3 regions of the Clostridium zhoujianii genome follow, and region 3 is predicted to be linked to each of the others. Evidence: a T-box and tRNA genes for the amino acid it is inferred to sense, from the RefSeq annotation. Region 3 holds a T-box; the other regions hold tRNA genes.
The links. The T-box of region 3 lies ahead of argS (arginine--tRNA ligase). A T-box ahead of a tRNA ligase gene usually reads a tRNA of that ligase, here a tRNA-Arg.
Positions count from the first base shown of each region.

Region 1: it has a tRNA-Arg gene. The T-box ahead of argS (arginine--tRNA ligase) is inferred to sense a tRNA for this amino acid. The anticodon was not compared.
Region 2: it has a tRNA-Arg gene. The T-box ahead of argS (arginine--tRNA ligase) is inferred to sense a tRNA for this amino acid. The anticodon was not compared.

Region 1 covers NZ_JBPUTF010000006.1:27,764-35,427, forward strand. The annotation lists gene ACSYT2_RS17755 (HlyC/CorC family transporter) at 1-855, opposite strand, end outside; gene ACSYT2_RS17760 (GNAT family N-acetyltransferase) at 954-1,820, opposite strand; gene ACSYT2_RS17765 (GNAT family N-acetyltransferase) at 1,992-2,519, opposite strand; gene ACSYT2_RS17770 (hypothetical protein) at 2,735-3,010, opposite strand; gene ACSYT2_RS17775 (YciI family protein) at 3,230-3,526, shown strand; tRNA gene ACSYT2_RS17780 (tRNA-Arg) at 3,609-3,683, opposite strand; gene ACSYT2_RS17785 (cation-translocating P-type ATPase) at 3,814-6,210, opposite strand; gene ACSYT2_RS17790 (DegV family protein) at 6,391-7,242, opposite strand; gene ACSYT2_RS17795 (staygreen family protein) at 7,324-7,664, opposite strand, start outside.
Region 2 covers NZ_JBPUTF010000004.1:23,819-31,482, forward strand. The annotation lists gene ACSYT2_RS16065 (AAA family ATPase) at 1-2,988, shown strand, start outside; gene ACSYT2_RS16070 (sensor histidine kinase) at 3,183-4,055, shown strand; tRNA gene ACSYT2_RS16075 (tRNA-Arg) at 4,127-4,201, shown strand; gene ACSYT2_RS16080 (zinc-ribbon domain-containing protein) at 4,538-4,690, shown strand; gene ACSYT2_RS16085 (Card1-like endonuclease domain-containing protein) at 4,827-5,951, shown strand; gene ACSYT2_RS16090 (phosphatidylserine decarboxylase) at 5,968-6,855, opposite strand; gene ACSYT2_RS16095 (TetR/AcrR family transcriptional regulator) at 7,063-7,638, shown strand.
Region 3 covers NZ_JBPUTF010000001.1:834,528-842,191, reverse strand. The annotation lists gene ACSYT2_RS03845 (FeoA family protein) at 34-255, shown strand; gene feoB (ferrous iron transport protein B) at 268-2,031, shown strand; gene ACSYT2_RS03835 (FeoB-associated Cys-rich membrane protein) at 2,051-2,209, shown strand; gene ACSYT2_RS03830 (AI-2E family transporter) at 2,236-3,399, opposite strand; gene argS (arginine--tRNA ligase) at 3,649-5,340, opposite strand; T-box leader at 5,385-5,586, opposite strand; gene ACSYT2_RS03820 (Ppx/GppA phosphatase family protein) at 5,721-7,235, shown strand; gene trmB (tRNA (guanosine(46)-N7)-methyltransferase TrmB) at 7,300-7,664, opposite strand, start outside.

The DNA.
Region 1 (7,664 bases), on a different contig from region 3:
TTTAAACTCAAATGTATAGTAGGGTTCTCTTATATATTTTTCAACCTTAAACTCTCCAGTTTTATCATTAGCCATTATAAGATCCTTAACATTCAAAATACCTACTATGTTATCTATAGTGTCATTATACGCAGGTATTCTCGAGAACTGCTCTGTTCTAATTACGTCCAATACTTGTTCATAAGTATCTTCTATATCTACTGCTGTAATATCCACTCTTTGAACCATAATGTCCTTAACCTGCATATCCGCAAAATCAAAAACATTAAATATCATTTCCTTCTCAACATCCTCAAGGACTCCTTCCTCTTCACTGACACCTACCATTGTCTTTAGCTCTTCTTGAGTAATAAATGGTTCCGATGCCTTAGGATCTCCACCTAATAATCTTATAAATACTGAAGATATTCCTGTAAAAATAGAAATAAATGGTTTAAATAAGAATACAACCAACTTGATTGGCTTACCAACAAGTAATGAAACCTTCTCAGATTTTTGCTTTGCTATAGACTTTGGTGTTATTTCACCAAAAATAAGAACTAACACCGTCATAATTAATGTTGATATAGCAACTGCCGCTTCACTACCACCAGACATCTTTACTGCTAAAGATGTAGCTATTGATGATGCTCCAATATTAACTATATTGTTTCCTATAAGAATAGCTCCTAAAAGCTTATTAGGGTCTTCTATTAACTTTGCAACAAGTTTAGCTCCCTTAACTTCTTCTTCCACCATGTGTCTTGTTCTAATCTTACTTAGAGACATTAATGCTGTCTCTGACATTGAGAAAAATCCTGACATTATTAATAATACTATTAATAGAATTATCTCAAACGTATAACTAGGGTCCAAAAATAATCACTCTCCTAAATATATAAATACTTTTTATTTTATTGTTTATTATAACATATTATTTTTAGATTTTATAGAAATGATAAATTTCAGAAAAACTACTCTATTTGAATCCAATTACTTATCTTAGAATACACCTTAAATCCTCTTTTCTTATACATTTCATACGCCACAGAATTTTTTTCAATTACAATCAAGCATATTTTTTCTGTATCCTTTTTCTTAAGAAAATCTATTGCCGTTTCTAATAACATTTTTCCATATCCTTGTTTTCTATACTCTTTTCTTAATCCAATATCAAAAAAACCCTCATTATTTTCTATAGACACATTCATAAATCCAATAGTAATTCCATCAGCTTTAACTAAAAAAAATCCATTATTTCCATCTACTTTTTCTAGATATCCCTTAGCTTCTTTTAAATCAATATATGTTCCATGTGGCATGTCCATAAACGAACTATTATAATTATCTACATACTCATTTAAATTTTCAGCAGATATAGGAACTATATCTAGAATCTCTGCTTTACTTTTTCTTTCTTCTAATATCATAATAAATGATGAATATTCACTGTATAATTCAATAGCTTCTGCCACCTTTAATACATCATTATTTCTTATTCCTAATAAAATTTTAGTAGCACTATATTCTTTAGAAATTAATGATCCTCTCTCTATTAACTCTTTTAGCACCTTCTCCTTATTATCTATTCCCTCTAATATATCTATATTATGTATATAAGCAACATGCATAACTTCTGCTACTTCCAAAACCACTGAAACTTTACCTAATACTCTCCCATCTTCGAAGTAAAATAGTACACCCTTACCATAATTGTAGGTATCTATTTTAATATCCTTTTCTATTTCCATTATTGTTTTCTTTTCTTCTTCTCTTCTAGTAATAAATTTATAAACCAGATTTTTTTCTTTATTATCTAGTGATACATAATTTTTAACCATATATATTCTCCACTAACTATATTTTTATCCACATCTCTATTATTTTCAAATAACTTATCCACATTTACTCCATATATCCTATTAGTTATCAACAAATCACATTCTTGCGGTACAACTCTTAGCCTATTACTAAAAATTTAAAGACCTGGATATCTTCCAAGTCTTTATTAATTATAATTTTAAAGTATACTCTCTACCTTCATATAATTTTTTTCCCATATTACATTTATAGGGTATATCCTTAATGTATATAAATCCTAACTTTTCTAATACCTTCCCTGAAACAGGATTTTCTTTGGCATGCCTACCCCTTATTTCTTTTATCCTTAATTCTTCTTTTGCAAATTTAATAACTCTTTTCATTGCTTCTGTTGTATATCCAAATCCCCAAGCTTTTTTTCCTAAATTATATGCTATTTCAAATTTACCGTACTCTTCTTCAATATAGATTAATCCAGTCCCAATTAAATATCCCGTCTCCTTTGATAGAATTGCCCACCTATACCAATCATCAGAGTCTATTTTACTTGTTTCTTCTCTTATCCAGCTAATAGTTTTATTTATGTCATTATGACTAGTCCAAAACATATACTTGGCTACATCAGCATCACTTTCCCAACAATCAAAGACTTCCTGTGTATCTCCTATACAAAATGGCCTTAAAATCAATCTATCTGTCTCTAAAATTGGTGTCTTCATATATGTGGCCGCCTTTCACTTAATATATAAATAAACTATATTTCACAATTTTATACTATTACCAGATAAGTGTACCATATTTTGTAATATTATCATTATTAAATTTTCTTCTCTCACAAAAATAACCCTATTAAGTAGATATTGCACTAGAGTTTAAGTTACATCTACTCAACAGGCTATTAATCATATTACAACAAATATTATTCTTTTTAAATCTATTTAAATAATGATATTATATCTGGATTGATAAAATAACCTGCTGAAATTATTATCATTATAATTGCTGCTCCTATCAAACCTACACCTACAACTTTTATCTGTTTATGATAGTATTCATTTGTTGACTTCTCATATTTAGGTAAATAAATATATTTATATTTAACCCACTTAAGCTCTGCACCAATTAAGTTCGGTTTAATTATCGAAAATATTCCAAAAGCCATAAATACCATTGCTATAAATATAAAACCTAAGACTGTACTCATCATCAAATATTTCATCTCCCTTTATAATTATACGATTTATAATTAATTTAATTAATATTGTATCATATCGAACGGCTTTCCTAATAGCTGAGTCTCTATAAGAATTTCTTACTATATAGTCAATAACTAAATTAATTTCGCCATTTTATTTAATATATACTATCAACAAGTAATTAATATGATATAATATTATGTATACATTCCAAATAAAGGAGGATTATAAAAATGAAATTTTTTATTATAGAAGGTACAATAAATAAATCAGCTCCAATAGATGAAAATATTATGAATGAACATATAGCCTATTCTACAACTGCAGCAAATGCAGGATTAATACTAGTATCAGGACTTAAATCTGATGAGAGTGGTGGATTATCCATTATGAAAGCTGAGTCACTTGAAAAAGTAGAAGCTTATCTTTCCGCTGATCCACTTAAGGTTTCTGGTATCCAAGACTATCGTGTTATGGAGCTTACACCTCATTTCATTCAACCAATAGCTAATGAATGGTTTGGGAGATAACTCATAATATAAACTGATATACCTTAGTAAAAATAAAAAGAATGGATTAAACTTAATGTTTAAACCATTCTTTTTTCCTATTTGGTATCCCCAGTAGGAATCGAACCTACATCTATCCCTTAGGAGGGGACTATTCTATCCATTGAACTATGAGGACATATATTATTAAATTACATTTAAATTCTATTATAATTAACATTAGTTGTCAACATAATAGAACACTCTAATAAAATAAAAAAGAGCAGATGACAACTCTTACTTATATATCATCTACTCTACTAATTATCTTAAGCTACTTGAATATTTGCCTTTCCATTCATTAATCTTCTCACTACCACTACAGTTACAGAGATTAATGGCCATGAAGCAACTGTAAATCCTCCTGCTATAATCCACTCTTTAATAGTTATTGGTGTTAATGTAAATACCATTCTTCCCACAGGTGTCATATAACAAATTCCTATACACACTATCATTCCAATTACTAAGGATAACTTAAATTTTGTTACAGGTAATGCTACCCTTACTAATATAACTAAACTAATTCCAATAAATATTAAAAGTGCCACAGATCTACTATGCTCTACACTAGCTCCTGAAAAATATGTCATTGCATATCCTATAGTAACAAACACCACCATAATTATCCCATTAGGAATACTAGTTGATAATATCCGCTTCAAAAATCCTGCTTCAACTCTTCCATTAGATGGCTGTAATGCTAAGAAAAATGCTGGTATACCTATAGCGCAAGAGCCTACTAATGATGCTTGTATTGGTAGTAATGGATATGGTAGTACTAATGCTGAAAATATAAATGCTAAAAATACAAAGAATACTGTTTTAGATAAGAATAGTTCTGCTACCCTTTCTAAATTATTAATTTGTTTTCTTCCCTCTGCAACCACATGTGGAAGTGCTCCGAAATCTGAGTTTAAAAGCACTAATTGTGCTACTGCCTTAGTTGCATCTGAACCCTTTGCCATGGCTATACCACAGTCTGATTCCTTTAGTGCTAATACATCATTAACTCCATCACCAGTCATTGCTACTGTATGTCCATTTCCTTGAAGTGCTTTTATTATATCTTTCTTTTGATGTGGAGTTACTCTACCAAATATAGTGTAGTCATCTACTACCTTCTTTAAATCTTCTAATTCTGTAGGTAATGTCCTTGCATCTACATATTTATCATATCCTTCTACTCCAGCTCTCATGGCCACAGCCGATACAGTCACCGGATTATCTCCTGATATAACCTTTAAATTTACTCCCTCTTCTTTAAAATAAGTTAACACGTTAGGTGCTTCTTCTCTTATTACGTCCTCTATAAGAATTAATGCTTTTTCTTTAATATTTTCACATAATCCTTGTTTTAAGGATATCTGATCTACCTTTCCAAGTAATAAAACTCTTCGTCCTTTTCTTGCTTCTTCTTCCACTTTATCTTTAAACTCCTCATATTTATCACCTAATAATATTTCAGGAGCTCCCATTACCCAAGTTCCATAACCTTTTAATATAATTCCGCCCCATTTTCTTCTTGATGAAAATGGAATCTTTTCTAAAATCTCTACTTCTAGTTCTTCTGAGTACCTTTCTAGAATTGCTTCTTGTGTTGGATTTTTACTAGGTAAATTATGAACTAAGGCTGATAACACCTCATCTACCTCTTCCTTATTGCCATCTAAATTAACTATATCTACAAGCTTTAATTTCCCCTCGGTAATAGTTCCTGTCTTATCTACGCAAAGCACATCTACCCTTGCAAGTACCTCTGTTGCAGATAATTGTTGCACTAAAGTTTCGTACTTAGCAAGCTTAACTACTGAAACTATAAAGGTAGCACTTGTTAACAGTACTAATCCTTCTGGTACCATTCCGATAATACCAGATACCGCTCCAATTGAAGCATCTCTCCAGTTAGCTCCGGTAAACATCATTTGAGTAGTTGTTAAAATAATTCCTATAGGTACTATTAACCATAATAGCAACTTAATAACCTTAGTAATTGATGATTGAAGTTCTGAATTAATTATCTTAAACTTTCTCGCCTCATCTGCTAATTGAGATGAGTAAGTATGTGTTCCTACCTGTTGAACCTCTGCATACCCTTCCCCAGCAACAATAAAACTTCCAGATAAAATTTCATCACCTTTTTTCTTATATACTGGATCTGATTCACCTGTAAGCATAGACTCATCTACTTCTAACTCATCTCCATCTACTACTTTGCAGTCCGCTAATACTTGATTACCAGTAGATAAGTATACAATGTCATTTAAAACTAATTCTTCTACTGATATTTCTTTTATATTTCCATTCCTCAAAACCTTTGCATGAGCCATACTAAGAACTGATAGTCTCTCAAGGGTCTTCTTCGCATTAAGTTCTTGTACAACACCTATTACACTATTAACTACAATAACTACTGCAAAAATAGCTTCCTTAGGTGATCCAGCTATAATACAAACTAATGCTAGCACCACATTAAGAGCGTTAAATACATTAAAGAAATTTGCCCTAACCATCTGGCCTAATGTTCTAGATGGTGCCTTAGGTATTTTATTTACCTCTCCCTTTACAATCCTTGATCTTACCTCATTATCTGTAAGTCCAGTAACCTCACTTCTTATATTAAAAGATGAACTTATAATATTATTATTTATATCTTTACACTCCATGTCATACCCCTTATCACTATTCCTGCTTATGTACCTTATACTTTTATTCTAGAGTACCTTTCTTAAAATACTCTTAAATAAATAGAAAAAAAGACTTAATTATTAGTTAAACTTCTTAATTTTATCTTATTATCTATTTGTACTAATCTAAGCAAAAAAAAGAAGAGCCTTAAGCTCTCCTTATCTTTCTGTGTAGTATGCAACTCCAATGCTCCCAGGTCCAACATGTAATCCAATGATTGGCCCTATAGATTGTATCCCTACAGCTCTACCTAATTTTTCTTCTAATCTTTTAGCAAGTTCTAATCCTTCATCCTCACAATTAATATGATGAACTATAACTTCTCCTAATCCATTAGAATCTATATCCTTAATAACTTTATTTACTATTGTATCTACTGCTTTCTTTTTAGTTCTTACTTTGTCAAAAACAGTTGTCTGCCCTTTCTCTACTGTTAGGATAGGTCTAATTTGAAGAATCGTTCCAAATAAAGCTGATGCACCACCTATTCTTCCGCCCTTTTTCAAATATTTAAGGGTGTCTGGTACAAATAAGAATCTACTAGTATCTATTACCTTCTTTGCTATAGATACAACTTCCTCTATAGATTTACCTTCCTTTGCTGCCCTTGCTGCTTGAAGTGCTTGGAATCCCATTTGCATACAATTCGTTCTAGAGTCTATTAACTCTATTCTTGCATCTGGATATTCTTCTAATACCATTTCCTTCACTAAATGTGAACTTGAATATGTGCCACTCATATCAGAAGATAGAAATATTCCTACTACATCATCTCCATTACTTACTTTAGCTTTAAATAGCTTTAAAAGTTCATCCATACTAGGTTGTGAAGATGTTGGTATTTCCCCTGACTCATCCATCATTTTATAAAATTCTACGTTGTCTAAATCTACTTCCCTATAACTCTCTCCATTTAAAACAACGTTTAATGACACGATAGAAATATCATATTCATCAACTAGTTCTTTAGGGATATAACCTGTACTATCAGTTATTATCTTTACTCCCATTTTATCCTCCTAAATGTATATAGTCCCAATAATTTATAATGAAATTATATCATATATATACTAACCAGTTCATACCTGATTTTACCTCGGATTCTTCACTGATTCCAATCTAACTTGGTCAGGCTTTATCAGAAACTCTAAAATCACATTATTCTTATTTGGACCTGGAATATTTAATCCTGTTCTTACTCCAACTACAACTATATAACTTCCCTTACAAGCAAATGGTGGATTTAATGGTCTTATTGACATAATTTCAGCAAAAGTAGCACAGAAAACAAACTTATTTCCATACAATTTCTTTAACTCTCTATCTATATGTGGAGTAAGCAAAGTTATTATAACTTTATCTCGCGTCAATGGAGGTACTATTCTTTCATCCTCATTTGATCTTGCTTCGCCTATTATATAATCTTTTACAG
Region 2 (7,664 bases), on a different contig from region 3:
GATGCAATAAGCTATGCATTATTTGGAGAAGCAAGTGGTAGCACTAGGGAAAATGATTCATTAAGAAGTGACTTTGCTGCTAAAGATAGATTAACATATGTAGAGCTAGATTTTGAAATTAGAGGAGAAAAATATCATTTAAGAAGAGTTCCTCAGCAATTAAAGCCAAAGGTTAAAGGTGAAGGATTTACAACTCAAGGAGCGGAGGCTGAGCTAATATTACCTGATGATAGTGTTAGAACAGGTGCTAGTAATGTAAGTAATAAGATAAATGAGTTATTAGGAATAAATAAGGAGCAGTTTAAGCAAATTGTTATGCTACCACAAGGGGAATTCAAGAAGCTATTACTTGCAGATTCCAAGGAGAGAGAAGGAATTTTTAGAAAAATATTTGGAACGTACACTTATGAAAAAATTCAAGCTTTATTATTTGATAAAGCAAGGGTTTTATATAAGGATTTGGAGAAGGCAAAGGAAAGAGTGCTGACTAATGCTAAAAATATAAAAAGTGATGATCCAATAACAATTGGTGAATATATAGATTTCAATAATATTATTAATTTACTTGAAAATCTTATTAAAAAGAGCAGTGATAAGGGGAAGAGTATTGAGGTAGATTTAAAGAAGGTAAGAGAAGATATAGAAAAACTTCAAATGGATAGAGTGAAGGGTGAGAATAACAATAATCTAATCGAAGAAGAAAAGAAGGTAATTGAAAAGTTAAAGGTTTTATTAGATAAGAAAGATGAGGTAGATTCTAAAGAAGAATTATTAAGTAAGGCAAATAAAGCAAAAGAAATTATATATATAGAAGATACTGTAGCTTTACAAAAGAAAAATAACAAGGTAAAAGTTAAGGATAGAGATGATGTAAATAGTAACATCATAAAAATAAAGAATGACTTAAAGGAAGCAGAGTTTGCTTTAAAGATAGAAGAAGGAAAAGAAGGGGAAAAGGAAAAGCTTCTTGAGAGCGCCAGCCTATTAAAAGAAAAAGAGCCAAAGTTAAAGGAATTGGAAAATAAGATACAGAGTATTAAAAATTTAAAAGAAAAGTTAGAAAAAAATATCAAGTTATCTAAAATAGAAGAAAATGATATAAAGAGCTTAAAAGAAGAAAAATTAGAAAAAGAGAAGAGAAGTAAGGAGATTTCTGAGCTAGAAAAGAAGAAGATTGTATTAGAAAAGGATATAGAAGAAAAGAGCAAATTAATAAATATAGCTAGAGATTTATATACGTCTATTAAAAGGTATGAAGATGATGAAAAAAGTTATATGGATTTAAAGGATGGATTTGAGATTATAGAAAATAAATATAAGTCTTCCAAAGTTGAATATGAAACTAAGGAAGAAATATATATGAAAGAGCAAGCTGGTATTTTAGCTACAGAGCTACAGATAGGTACCCCTTGTCCTGTATGTGGATCATTAGAGCATCCTAATCCAGCTAAAAGGGTAAAAGGTGTACCAACTGAATTAGAGCTTAAAGAAAGTAAAAAGAGATTTGAGAAAGCTCAAGAAGAATACAATAAAGGTATATTATCTTTAACTAAAGTAAAGCAGGCAAATGAAGCTTTATTATCAGATGTAATTAATATAAAGCTTAGAGAGATTGATGAGTATATTAAATGTGGTACAGAATATAGAAAAGATTCTTTAGGTCTTGTAAAAGAGGCTGGAATTAAATTAAAGATTCAGTTAGATGAGCTTGCATTAATATTTAAGAAGCTAGAAAAAGAAGTACTAGAAAAATCATCGATAGATAAAAGAATAGAGGAAATAGATAATTTACTAAAAGAGAAGGAGGTATATTTCACCCAACTAAATAGTGAGTATACTAATATTTTTGGAGCTTTGAAGGGAGAAGAAGAGACACTTAAAGCCCTTGAAAGAGAAGTACCGGAAGATATGCGCTCCTTAGTGGATCTTAAGAATAGAGTTAGGATAATTGAGGATAAGATAAACCAATATAATAGAGCACTAAAAGAGTCACAGGAGAAGGTTAATAATTATAGACATAGGTTAGCATCAGAAGAAGCGAAGATAAAAGAAATAACAAAAATAATTATTGAAATAGAAGAAGATATAGATAATAAAGAGAGACAAATAGAAAATAAAATTAAAGAAGCTGGCTTTAGTGGGTATGAAGAATATGAAGGAGCTAAAAAAGCTGTAGAAAGTATAGAAAATTTCACAAAAGAAATAAATTCATATAAAGAAGAGTTAAAATCATTAAGTGATAGGAAAGTTGAATTAAAAGATAAAACAAAGGATATTAAGTTTGTCGAATTAGAGAAGATAGATGAGGAGATTTTATTAAATAAATCAAAGGAAGAGGAAGTTTCAAAGTTAGCAAAAGAAATCTATTCTGTAGTAAGTAATAATTCTAATATATTAAAAGAAATAAAGAATATACAGAGGGAATTTGAGGTAAAGGAGCAAGAATATAGGGTTATAGGCGAACTTTCAACTTTAGCAAATGGTAGAAAGAGCCCATATATAAGTTTTGAAAGATTTGTATTAGCCTCATACTTCCAAGAGATTATTGACTCAGCTAACTTAAGGTTGTCTAAAATGACTGGTGAAAGATTTATACTAAAGAGGAAAGAAGATAAGGGTAAAGGAACAGCACAGCAAGGGCTAGAACTTGAAGTATATGATAATTACACAGGTAAATCTAGGCATGTTAAAACCTTATCTGGAGGTGAAAGCTTTAAGGCATCATTAGCTTTAGCATTAGGGTTATCTGATGTAGTTCAAGCAAATGCAGGAGGAATATCCTTAGATACTATGTTTATTGATGAAGGTTTTGGAACACTCGATCCTGAGTCATTGGAGAATGCTATAAATGCATTACTAGACTTACAAAAGGGAGGAAGATTAGTTGGAATAATATCTCATGTTCCAGAACTAAAAGAAAGAGTTGATATGCAATTAGAGATAAAAGCATCCTCAGAAGGAAGTAGTACAAAATTTAATATTGTCTAAAGGGAAAGAGGAAATTAACATTCCTCTTTTTTAATTTAAATTATACTAAAAATAACATAACAAAATAAAAACTTCCAAAAATTTGAAAAAGATTATTGTTTTAAAAAAGGCAATATGATAATATAAAGTTATGGTTTCAATAATATGGAAATTTTTAAGTTATAGAGTTATTATAGTCATAGAAGGAGATAAAAATGGTTTTAAGGGCGGAAAGAAAGGTTGAAGTTGATAACTTAACAAAGGAAGAGTTGATTAGTATAGTTAGAAGTTTAGAGGAAAAGGTAAGTTTACAGGAAAACTTTCTGTTGAATATATCCCATGATTTAAGGAATCCTATTAATGTTATATTAAGCATAGTTCAGTGTATTCAAAGCAATAGTAAGGAAAATAATGATTTTAAGTTGTCTCCTAAAGGTAAAGAGTATAGAGACTTAATTAAAAGAAATAGCCTTAAAATGATAAAATTAATTGATAATCTAATTGATACTACTAAATTAGAAGGTAATTTTTATAGATTAAATAAAAGTAATATTGATATTATAAGTATGGTAGAAGCCACTGTTACCTCTATAGATGAATATGCAGAGCAGAAAGAGATTCAATTAGTTTTTGATACAAATGTTGAGGAGTGTATATCTGCTGTGGATCCACAAGCGTTAGATAGGATTGTAATGAACTTACTATCAAATGCAATTAAATTTTCACCTAAAGGAAGTCATATTTTTATAGATGTTCTTGTTGATGATAAAAATATAAAGATTTCAGTTAAAGATGAAGGTCCAGGAATACCTTTAGAGGAGCAAGAACTTATATTTAATAGATTTGTTCAGTCTACCCAAAATAAAAGAGGTGAATATACTGGAAGTGGGATTGGATTAGATTTAGTTAACTATCTAACTAAGGCTCATGATGGATTGGTTAAGTTAGTTAGTAAAGAGGGGAAAGGATCAGAATTTAAGGTTATTATTCCTAAGAAGATCATAGAAAATCAAAAAAGAGATTGTGAATTTGTTAAAAAGAATAAAGTTGAACAATTAGAGATAGAGTTCTCAGATATTTATTTATAAAAGAATAACTAACTTAATTTACTTGCGATAATCTTACCTTTATGTTAATATAATTTTGTTATTTAGTATTTGGGGTGTTAGTTAAACGGATATAACTTACCGCTACGGACGGTACATTATGGGTTCGATTCCTGTACGCCCTGCCATATGTGATTAAAGAATGACTATATCATTTGTATATAGTCATTCTTTTTTTTGATAGAGTTAAAAGTTTATATTTAGCGATAGGAAGAATAATTAAAGTAAAGCTATTAAAGAGATAATAGATACATTGAATTTGAGGCTAAGAAATTAATAAAATTATATAAAAAACAAAAAAAATGGTATTTTTTAATTTAGCTATTGCAAAATAGCAAAATATGTGTTATTATGAATAAGTAGCAGAGATGCTAACAACCAAAAAAAGTTTCGTTTATATAAATAGTTTTTCTTAATTGGAGATTATTATTAAATTAGAATCTTTTAAATTAGGAGGAATTATTATGACAGATAAAACAATAGTATGCAGAGATTGCGGTAGTGAATTCATATTTTCAGTAGGAGAACAAGAATTCTACAAGGAAAAGGGATTCGATAATGAGCCAACAAGATGTGCATCTTGTAGAAGAGCTAAGAAAGAACAAAATAGAAGATAATTTTGATTATTACAGGCTGTAGTTAAAACTACAGCCTTTTTTGCATTTTAAAATATATAAATCTTGAAATTGATAATTTAAAGAGTCTTTGGTTACATTAAAAGGTAAGAATTAATATAAAGGATGTTATAGTTTTATGGGATTTAGTTTAATAATTAGCCAATTTGATGAGCATAATGAAGTAACAATAATGTTAGCTAAAAAGTTTAATGTAATAAATATAGTAATGCTTGTGCAAAAGGAGGATTTGCCAAAGATAAGAGAGTTAAAAAAGATAGAAGATACCTTATATATAGAGGAAGTGATACTAGAGCCAGGGGATTCTGATTGCATAAAAGATACAATTGATAGCAAGAAGGATAGAGATATTCTTATAAATTTGACTGGTGGAGAAAGAATAAATTCACTAATCCTATTAAAGATTGCAATTGAATTAAAACTACAGAGTATATATGTAGATTTATTAAATAAAAAGAGGTACATATTAGGTGAGAACTTTAGAGTTATTAAAGAACAACTTGAAGATATGACTATAGAAGATATAACAAAGCTAGCTGGAGCTAACATAGTAGATGATTCATCATATTTATGCTCAAAGAAAGAGATAGTTGATTTAACAAAAGAAATACTTAGACATTTAGAACTATGGCATAAATATAAGCAGAGATTATATGATAACAATACCTTTAAGCATGATTATAAGGATACTTCTAAAGTAATAATCAATAAGTATTTATTAATCAAAGAAGAATTAACTATAGTATCTAATACTCTTAAATATTTAAAAGAAACAGGTGGACTGGAGTATTATAATAAAGGTAGTGAGATATTTGTTACCTTTAAAAATAATTACCTTAAAGGCTTTTTGTTTAAGAGCGGAACCTGGCTAGAGGTTTTGACTAATGTAGTAATTAATGAAATTAAAGAAGTTGATGAAGTAAAGAGCAGTGTAATATTTCTTTGGAGTGAAGGCGCAAAGAGAGTACGAAATGAATTAGATGTAATAGCAGTTAAAGATTCTGTATTACTATGTATATCATGTAAAGATAGTGATAAGTATGATGAAAATGCATTAAATGAATTAGAGGTATACAGTAATAGATTGGGAGGTCCTAAGGCAATAAAGATATTAGTGGCTACAAAGCAACCAATAAAGGTATCAGTAATAGATAGGGCTAAGGAAATGGGAATAAACTTAGTTATAGTAGATAAGAATATTGATGCATTCAAGAAAAAACTAACAAGTATAATAAAAAAATAAAGAAGGATAACCTTCTTTATTTTTTACATCCGATAGTTTCTCCTAGTAGAACTTTACATTCAAAACCTAAAGAGGTTTGGGTTAGTATATCTTCATGGATTTCTACTGTATTCTTCTTAAAGAAAAGAATTGTAGTAGAACCACCAAACTTAAAGTAGCCTTTTTCACTACCCTTAGTTACCTTAGTGCCAGGGATATAGGATTGTATTATAGTACCAACACATGTAGCACCAACTTCAACATGAATTATGTCTCCAAAGTTCTCGGATTTAAAAACAGACCATTCTCTTTTATTTTGACAATAAAGCTTTGGTATTCGTTCTAAAGCAACTGGGTTAACTGAATAGTAAGAACCGTCAATAAATTTACTAGCACTAGGTATACCTGAGTCTACAAAGTGAAATCTATGATAGTCTGTTGGACATAGTCTAAGAACTAAGCAGATTCCACCATCATATTCCTTTACAATTTCATCATCTCCAAGTAATTCTGAAAGGCTATAGGTAATACCCTTAACTTGAATAAGCTTATCCATAGAGATATTATCGTAGGCAAACAATCTACCATCACCAGGGGAGATTAAAGCTGATGGGTCCATATCTATAGGTCTAGCATTTTCATTGAGTTCTCTTATAAAGAAGTCATTAAAGGAAGTAAAATCATCTATTTTCTTTACAGCCATATTCATATCAATATCAAATTCTTTTATAAAGGCATTAATTTTTTTAGTGCTCATTTTAGTATCGCAATAGCGCCCATAGACTTTTGAAAGTAATTTACGTTTAACTATAAGTTCAGTTAAGCCTTTGCCAACAGGGGATTCATAGCACCAATTAACGTATTTAGCACCAGCAACCTTTTCTTCTTCATAAGTGTTAGTTTTTCTGTTAAAAACATTTATCATAATTACCTCACAAGTTCTCTATATAATACTAATATTTTATGGTATATCCGAAAGAAAGTCTATAGTACATAATATTTACCCTAATATTTGGGGCAGAAGTAAATACACACATATAAAAATGTTATAGGTCATTACATAGTTTTAATTTATGCAAAATGATATAATACTATTTATATTAAAAATAAGTAATTATGGGGGCAAGGAGAAATGAATAAAACAAAGAAGGCTATATCTAATGGTGCTATTAAGATATTTTCATATGATGGATATAAAGGGGCTACCATGGATGATATCGCATTAGAGGCTGGAGTTGCAAAAGGGACACTATATTATAATTTCAATAGTAAGGAAGAGATATTTAACTATATAGTCCAAGATGGAATTAATAAGTTAAAAGAAGACATCTATGAGACAAAGGTTTCAAATCTAAGTCCTATAAATAAATTAAAAAGGATTTGTAGAATTCAATTGAATTATCTATATAAAAATAAGGATTTTTCAAAGATAATCCTTAGTCAATTGTGGGGGTCTGAGAAAAGACAAGAAAATTTAAGAAATATTATTAATGAATATATTAAAGATATTAAGACAATAATAGATGATGCAATAGATCAAAAATTAATTAGTGAAAGTAATTCATCCATATTAGCGAATGCTTTTTTTGGTTGTTTTACATCAGCAGCTATTTACGATATGCTGAACTCTGAAATAGAAAATATAGAAAGTGTAATAGAAACAACTCTAGAATTTACGTTAAGAGGAATTGGGTTACAGACTTCATAAATTATATGAATATTTACCTTTTATTT
Region 3 (7,664 bases):
AGATGATAATGATTTTCAGTGGAGGTGATGTGTGTGTGTCTATGTGATTTAAAACTTGGTGAATTTGGCACAGTTAATATCGTAAAAGGAAATGAAAAACTTGCCAAAAGATTGTCAGCTCTTGGATGCATCGAAGGGACAGAAATTCAAATGAAAAGAATCGCACCTTTAGGTGACCCAATTATAGTAAATCTAAGGGGATTTGATTTAGCTATTAGAAAAAATGATGCCAAAAATATAATTTTGCAAAAGTAAAGGGGATATTATATGACTACAATTGCTCTTCTTGGTAATCCAAATGTGGGTAAAACAACACTATTTAATGCCTTAACTGGCTCAAAACAATATGTTGGAAACTGGCCTGGTGTTACTGTAGATAAAAAAGAAGGATACTTCGGGGAAATAAAAATAGTAGACCTTCCAGGGATATATGCTATGGATACTTTTTCAAATGAAGAAAAGGTAGCAAAGAAATTTATTGAAGGTGATGAAGTAGATTTAATTCTAAACATCGTAGATGCTTCGAATTTAGATAGAAATCTCTACTTAACAACTCAATTAAAACAATTTAACAAACCTATAATATTAGCTGTTAACATGGTTGATATTGCAGAAAATAAAGGAATTATTATTGATTATAAAAAACTTGAAACCTTATTTAATATAAAGGTTATTCCAATATCTGCTTCAAAAGGAACTGGATTAGATGAACTTAAGTCTGAACTATCTTCAAATAATATTTCTTATACAAATGATAGTGAAAAATTTAACTTTCCTTCTGAAAAAGAAGCTTACGCTTATATAGAAGATGCTTTACTAAAATGTAATAAGTTTACTAAAGATAATAAGACGACTTTTTCAGATAAGTTAGACAAAGTACTACTTAATCCATTTTTAGCTTACCCTATATTTATATTAATGATGATTTTAATGTTCCAAGTTACTTTTGCTTGGGTTGGACAACCTCTATCAGATATGTTAGATGGACTTTTAAATGATTCATTTATGCCATGGTTAAGTGATATGCTTTCAAGCTCCTCTCCTTGGTTCCAGTCATTAATTGTTGATGGAATCGTGGGCGGAGTTGGTGGAATTCTTGTATTACTTCCAGTAATACTTGCCTTATTCGTATGTATAACTATTTTAGAAGATAGTGGATATATGGCTAGAGTAGCTTTTATAATGGATAAACTCATGAGAAAAATGGGCCTTTCAGGTAAAGCTTTCATTCCAATGATTGTAGGATTCGGATGTACAGTTCCTGCTATTATGAGTGCAAGAACCCTTGAAAGTGAAAAGGATAGAAAGCTTACTGCTTTACTAGTTCCTTTAATGTCTTGTAATGCAAGACTTCCTGTTTACACAGTATTTGCAGCTGTATTTTTCTCTGAACATCAAGGCTTAATAGTTGCTTCACTTTACTTTTTAGGTGTTTTACTAGCATTTCTAATTGGAATACTATTTAAGAATACAATATTTAAGAAAGATGAAGAGCCTTTTATAATCGAATTACCTGAGTACAAGAAACCTGAACTTAAGTCTGTGTTAAAGCAAACTTTTGATAAAGCTAAAGGATTCTTAAAGAAAGCTGGAACTATAATATTTGCTATGACTGTAGTTATTTGGTTCCTATCAAACTTTAGCTTTACTGGAATGGTTGATGATGTTAATAATAGTATTTTAGCTGGTATAGGTTCTGTAATTGCCCCAATATTTAGCCCGTTAGGATTTGGTAATTGGCAATCAGCAGTTTCCTTACTATCAGGACTGTTAGCAAAAGAAACAATAATTGCTTCAATGGAAGTTATATTTGCTGGTGATTTAGCAGTTACTCTTACATCACACTTTAATGCATTATCTGCTTATTCATTCTTAGTATTCATATTACTTTACACACCTTGTGTATCAGTAATTGGAGCTATGAAAAAAGAGTATGGTGGTAAATTAACTTTATTCTCAGTATTCTATCAACTTGGTTTAGCTTGGATAGTTTCCTTCTTAGTCTTTAACATAGGTAATCTAATATTTTAATTAAAGAAGGTGAAACCTTATGGAAATTATAATAACTATAGGAATTGTTGCCCTTGCTGGCTTCATAATTTATAAAAACATAAAGACCTCATCAAAAGGCAATTGCAATTGTGGTACATGCTCTAAGAGCTGTCCATCTAGAAAAGCTGAGGTAGATAAAATAGATTTAGTTAAGTAATATTAAAGTAAAAAAAGGAGAAGCTTTTAAGCTTCTCCTTTTTCATCTTCTTCTACCTTATCTATTTTATCCTCTTCTTCAATTCGTTTTATTAAAACTTTATTTTTCTCCTTAAAATAACTAACCTTTCTTTCATAGAAAATATTAATTGTAGCCATCGTTGGAGATGCAAGTAACATTCCTATAGCTCCAAAATAACCTCCTCCTATCATTACTGCTAGAATAATATAAAAAGGCTTAACTCCAACTTTTTCTCCAATTAACTTAGGATCTAAGTACCAAGCATCAAACTGCTGCAGCGCTAATAAAAACAAGAATATCATTATCGCCATCATCGGTGATACAAATATGCCTATAACTGCCCCTACTAATTCACCTACAAGTGGTCCAAAATAAGGTATCATATTTGTTATCCCAACAATTAAAGCTATTAATATAGCATAAGGTGCTTTAATTATTAATAGTCCTATTAGTGCCATAAATCCAATAATAGCTGAGTCTATAGCTTTAGTTCCAATATATAATCCTATCATCTTGTTGTAGGTTCTAATCCACTCTATAATTTTACTTCCTCTATGTTCTTTAAAAATCATATAAATAAAAGTCTTACTTTCTTTTATGAAACTTTCTTTATCTAGTAACACATAAATTGCTATTAAGAACCCAAAACCAACCTTAACTAAATTAGTAGTTATAGAAACAATGGATGTTATTGATCCTTCAAGCATTCCCACCATAATTGTTCCAACCTTGCTTGATATTACGGACACATAATCTAGTAAACCAGAATCTTTTATTAGTTCATATACATTTTCATTTTTCAAGGAATTATTAATCCACCCCTGAACTACTTCCATGTATTTAGGGACATCCGCTGTTATGGAAATAATACTATCCACGATACTAGGAACTACATATACAAAGGCAATTCCTATTAACCCTGTAATTATCACATAGGTTAAAAGTATAGCAAGTCCCCTCTTCATTTTCAGCTTCTTTTCAAAGAGATTCATAACAGGATTCAATATATAAGCAAAGATTAATGCATATATAAATGGCGATACAATAGATAGTAATTTCTTTATTAGGTCAAAAAAAACACTGTAATTATCTATTAGTTTATATCCTATAACACCTATTAATAAACATATTAAAATATCTTTATATTTAAAATTTTTTCCTAAAAACAATGTTAGACAACACCTCCAAATTAATTTATTAATTATTATATCATAACTTCAACATAATACTCCAATAGCTTATCTTATTTTAAAATTTACCATATTATTTATTGGCTATGTACTAGCATCTTTAATCATAGAACTATAGTTACAATATAGGTACTTTAATTTACCTTTAATGATTATAATAAGATCCTACGGATTGGAGTATATTAACAAAAGAGATTCTACCTAAGCAGAATCTCTTTTATATTTAAGTTACATCTTCTCAACTACATCTAAACCAATTAAATCTAATCCATTCTTTATAACTTGACAAGTAGCCTCAACTAACTTTAATCTTGTAGCTTTTAATGATTCATCTTCTAAGTTTAATACTGAATGAGCATTATAGAACTTATTAAAGCTCTTAGCAACTTCTATAACATATCTTGTTAATATTGAAGGCTCTAACTTATCTATAGCTAGAAGTATTTGTTTATTAAAGTTTTCTAGAGTCTTAACTAATTCAAATTCTTCCTTTGAATTTAACTTACTATAATCAACTTCTCCTGTAACTCCTTCTGCCCTTCTTAATATACTCTTAGCTCTTGCATATGAATATTGAACATAAGGACCTGTTTCACCTTCAAATGAAAGTATTTCCTTCCAATCAAAAACTATATCCTTCTCTCTTGAATTCTTTAAGTAAGTAAAGATAACGGCTCCAACACCGATCTTCTTCGCTACTTCTTCTTTATTTTCTAAATCTGGATTCTTTTCATTTATAACTTCTAAAGTCTTATCTACTGATTCTCTTATTAGGTCATCTAATAATACAACCTCACCCTTTCTTGTTGAAAGCTTTCTATCAGCAAACTTAACCAATCCAAATCCTACGTGTGTACAATCCTTAGCCCATTCATGTCCTGAAAGCTCTAATACCTTAAATACTTGCTTAAAGTGTAATGCTTGTGGTGAACCAACTACATATACACTCTTATAGAAGTCATAAGTCTTCTTTCTATACATAGCAGCTGCTAGATCTCTTGTAGCATATATAGAAGCTCCATCCCCCTTTAATACGATACATGGTGGCATATTGTAATCTTCTAGCATTACAACTTGTGCTCCATTACTTTCAACTAATAAATTCTTATCCTTTAATTCTTGAACTACTACATCCATCTTATCATTGTAGAAGGCTTCTCCAGCAAATGAATCAAAATCTACACCTAAGATTCCATATACTCTTTCAAATTCCTTTAAGCTTAAATCTCTAAATCTAGTCCATAAAGCTTGTGCCTCTGGATCTCCATTTTCAAGGGCCTTAAAGTAAGCTCTTCCTTCATCTTCTAATGATGGGTCCTTTTCAGCTTCATCATGGAACTTAACATATATTCTTAATAGCTCATCAATAGCATTCTTTTCTAATGCTTCTTCATCAACCCATCTATGATAAGCAGATATTAACTTACCAAATTGAGTACCCCAGTCACCTAAATGGTTTATTCCAACTGTATTATACCCTTCTTTTTTGAACATCTTATATAGTGCATTCCCAATTGCAGTTGAGAATAAATGTCCAACGTGGAAAGGCTTAGCTATATTTGGTGAGGAATATTCAACACATACATTCTTTCCTTCTCCTACAGTTGAAGCACCATAGTTGTCTCCTTCTGATAATACCTTTTCTATAGTATTCTTAGTAAAATCACCTTTATCAGCAAAGAAGTTAACATAAGGTCCTAAATTTTCAATTCTTTCAAAACCTTCTTTATCTAACTTTTCACTTAATTCTTGAGCTATCATATTAGGTGCTTTTCTCATAACCTTTGCTAATTGGAAACATGGAAATGCAAAGTCTCCCATTTCTGGTCTTGGTGGAATTTCTATTAATTGCTCTATTTTTTCAATCTCTAAATCAACCTGTTCTTTAATTAATTTAGCAACTTTCTTTTTGTAATCCATAATGATCCTCCTCTAATTTTGAAAATAAAAAAACCGCCTCTATAAAAAGAGACGGAGTAATCCGCGGTACCACTCTAATTGCAATAAATGCCACTCAAACTAATAACGCAATCTCTTGCGGCATACCCTACTCATTTCAGGCTGCTTCTCCAAGGCTCTCTTCTACTTAACCTATTCACAGGGCTTACACCATCCCCCACTCGCTTACAAATTAGCTAAATATACTTTCCTCTTCATCGAAATTTCTATATTATTCTTCTATACATTATACATAATAATAAGTTTTTATGTCAATATGCAATTTTCATAACAAATACTTAATTTACTGTAGTATAATAGTAACAACAATTTAAATTTATAAATGACTTAAGGAGTTAATTATGAACAGGGTAGGAGTAATAGACATTGGTGCTAATTCAGTAAAATTTATGCTAACAGAAGTAGAGGAGGATGGCTATTTTCGAATAATAGATGAGTTAACCTCTTCCCTTAGGCTTTGTTATGATTTACTTGATGGGGATGAAATTTCAGATAAAAAAATAAATGAAACTATATCCACATTAAAAACATTTAAATCATTATGTTCAGTTTCAGGTGCAAATGAAATAATTGCAGTTGCAACTGATGCTTTTAGATTTGCAAGGAATAAAGATACCTTTATACAGAGGATCAAAGAAGAACTAGGTATAGATGTAGTAGTTCTATCTGCAGAAGAAGAAGTATATTATAACTATTTAGGTGTTATTAACAGTATATATTTTAATAATTCATTACTAGTTGATATTGGTGGTAGCTCTACTCACCTAGCTTGGATTATTGATGGAGATATAAAAGAAAGCGTAACTTTGCCTATTGGTACTGTAAATCTTACATATAAATATAATCTTCAGGATAGAATTCTTAAAGAAGATTTAGAAGATGCTATAACACATGTACAGGATCAGCTTAATTCTTTAGATTGGCTAAAGGAGGGTAAATTTGATTCTGTTATTGGAGTTGGTGGAACTCTACGTTCTCTTGGAAAAATTAATAGACTAAGAACTAGGTATCCTTTTGATATTAGTCATAATTATATAATGTCAGATTTAGACGTCCATGATGTATATAATTTAGTTAAGTGTAAAGACCTAAAGCTTAGAAGAAAAGTTGAAGGTCTATCCTATGAACGTTCAGATATTATTGTAGGTGGTTTGGCTATATTTAGCCAAATTATTGATGTTGTTCATAACCAAAGTATCATTATTTCTGGCAGAGGCTTACGTGAGGGTATTATGTATGAATATATAAATACTCATACTAATCCTATAACTGATATTTTAGATTATAGTATAAATGGAATATTGGAGAGTCTTAATATAAATAAGTATCATGCTAAAAATGTTTATTGGCTAAGTACAGAGCTATTTGAAGCCTTTAAACCCCTACATCATCTTAGTAATGAATATGATCATATATTAAAGACTGCTGCTATGCTTCATGATTGTGGTATTAATATTGACTACTATAACCACCATAAACATACTTTCTATATTATACTAAATTCTTATTTTAACGGATTAACTCAAAAAGAACTATTGTTAAGTGCTGCTGTTGCTGCATCCCATAGAAATAATAGTTACCATTTACCATTGCCTCAATTCTGTTCAATAATAAATAAATTAGATTTAAAGATAATAGCTGAGTTGGGCGTAATAGTTAGGATTGCAGAAAGCTTAGACAGAAGCTTAGAAGGTGCTGTTAAAAAAGTAAATGTTATTATAAATGATGAGGATGTAACTATACAAGTTTCCTCTCAGCTAGATTTGGATTTAGAAATAAGACAAGCTTTACGTTGTTCTTGTAAATTCAAAGAAGTATATAATAAAAATTTAATTGTAGAAAAAGTTGAATTTTAAAATAAAAGCGTGGATATGCCACGCTTTTACTTATTGATTAAGTTATAACCCTCTAGATACTCTATTATAATAAAGTTGCTGTTAAGCACATAGTCTTCATGCCTAAGCCTGTAAATTTAGTTTCATATTCAGTCATTATATTATTTTCAAAATCAGAATTATGTAGGTCGTATGTAATGAAATCTATTCTAAAACCACATTCTTTAAAGTATTCCTGTGAATCATTAAATAAATCTGTATCATCGGTTTTAAACCATACTTCTGAACCTGGCTTTAGGAACTTCTTATACTCAGTTAAGAATCTTGTATGAGTTAATCTTCTCTTATTATGTCTATCTTTTGGCCATGGATTACAGAAGTTTATATATAACTTTTCTATTTCATCCTTTTCGAATAAATCTGCAATAAAGCTAATATTTAAAGCTACTA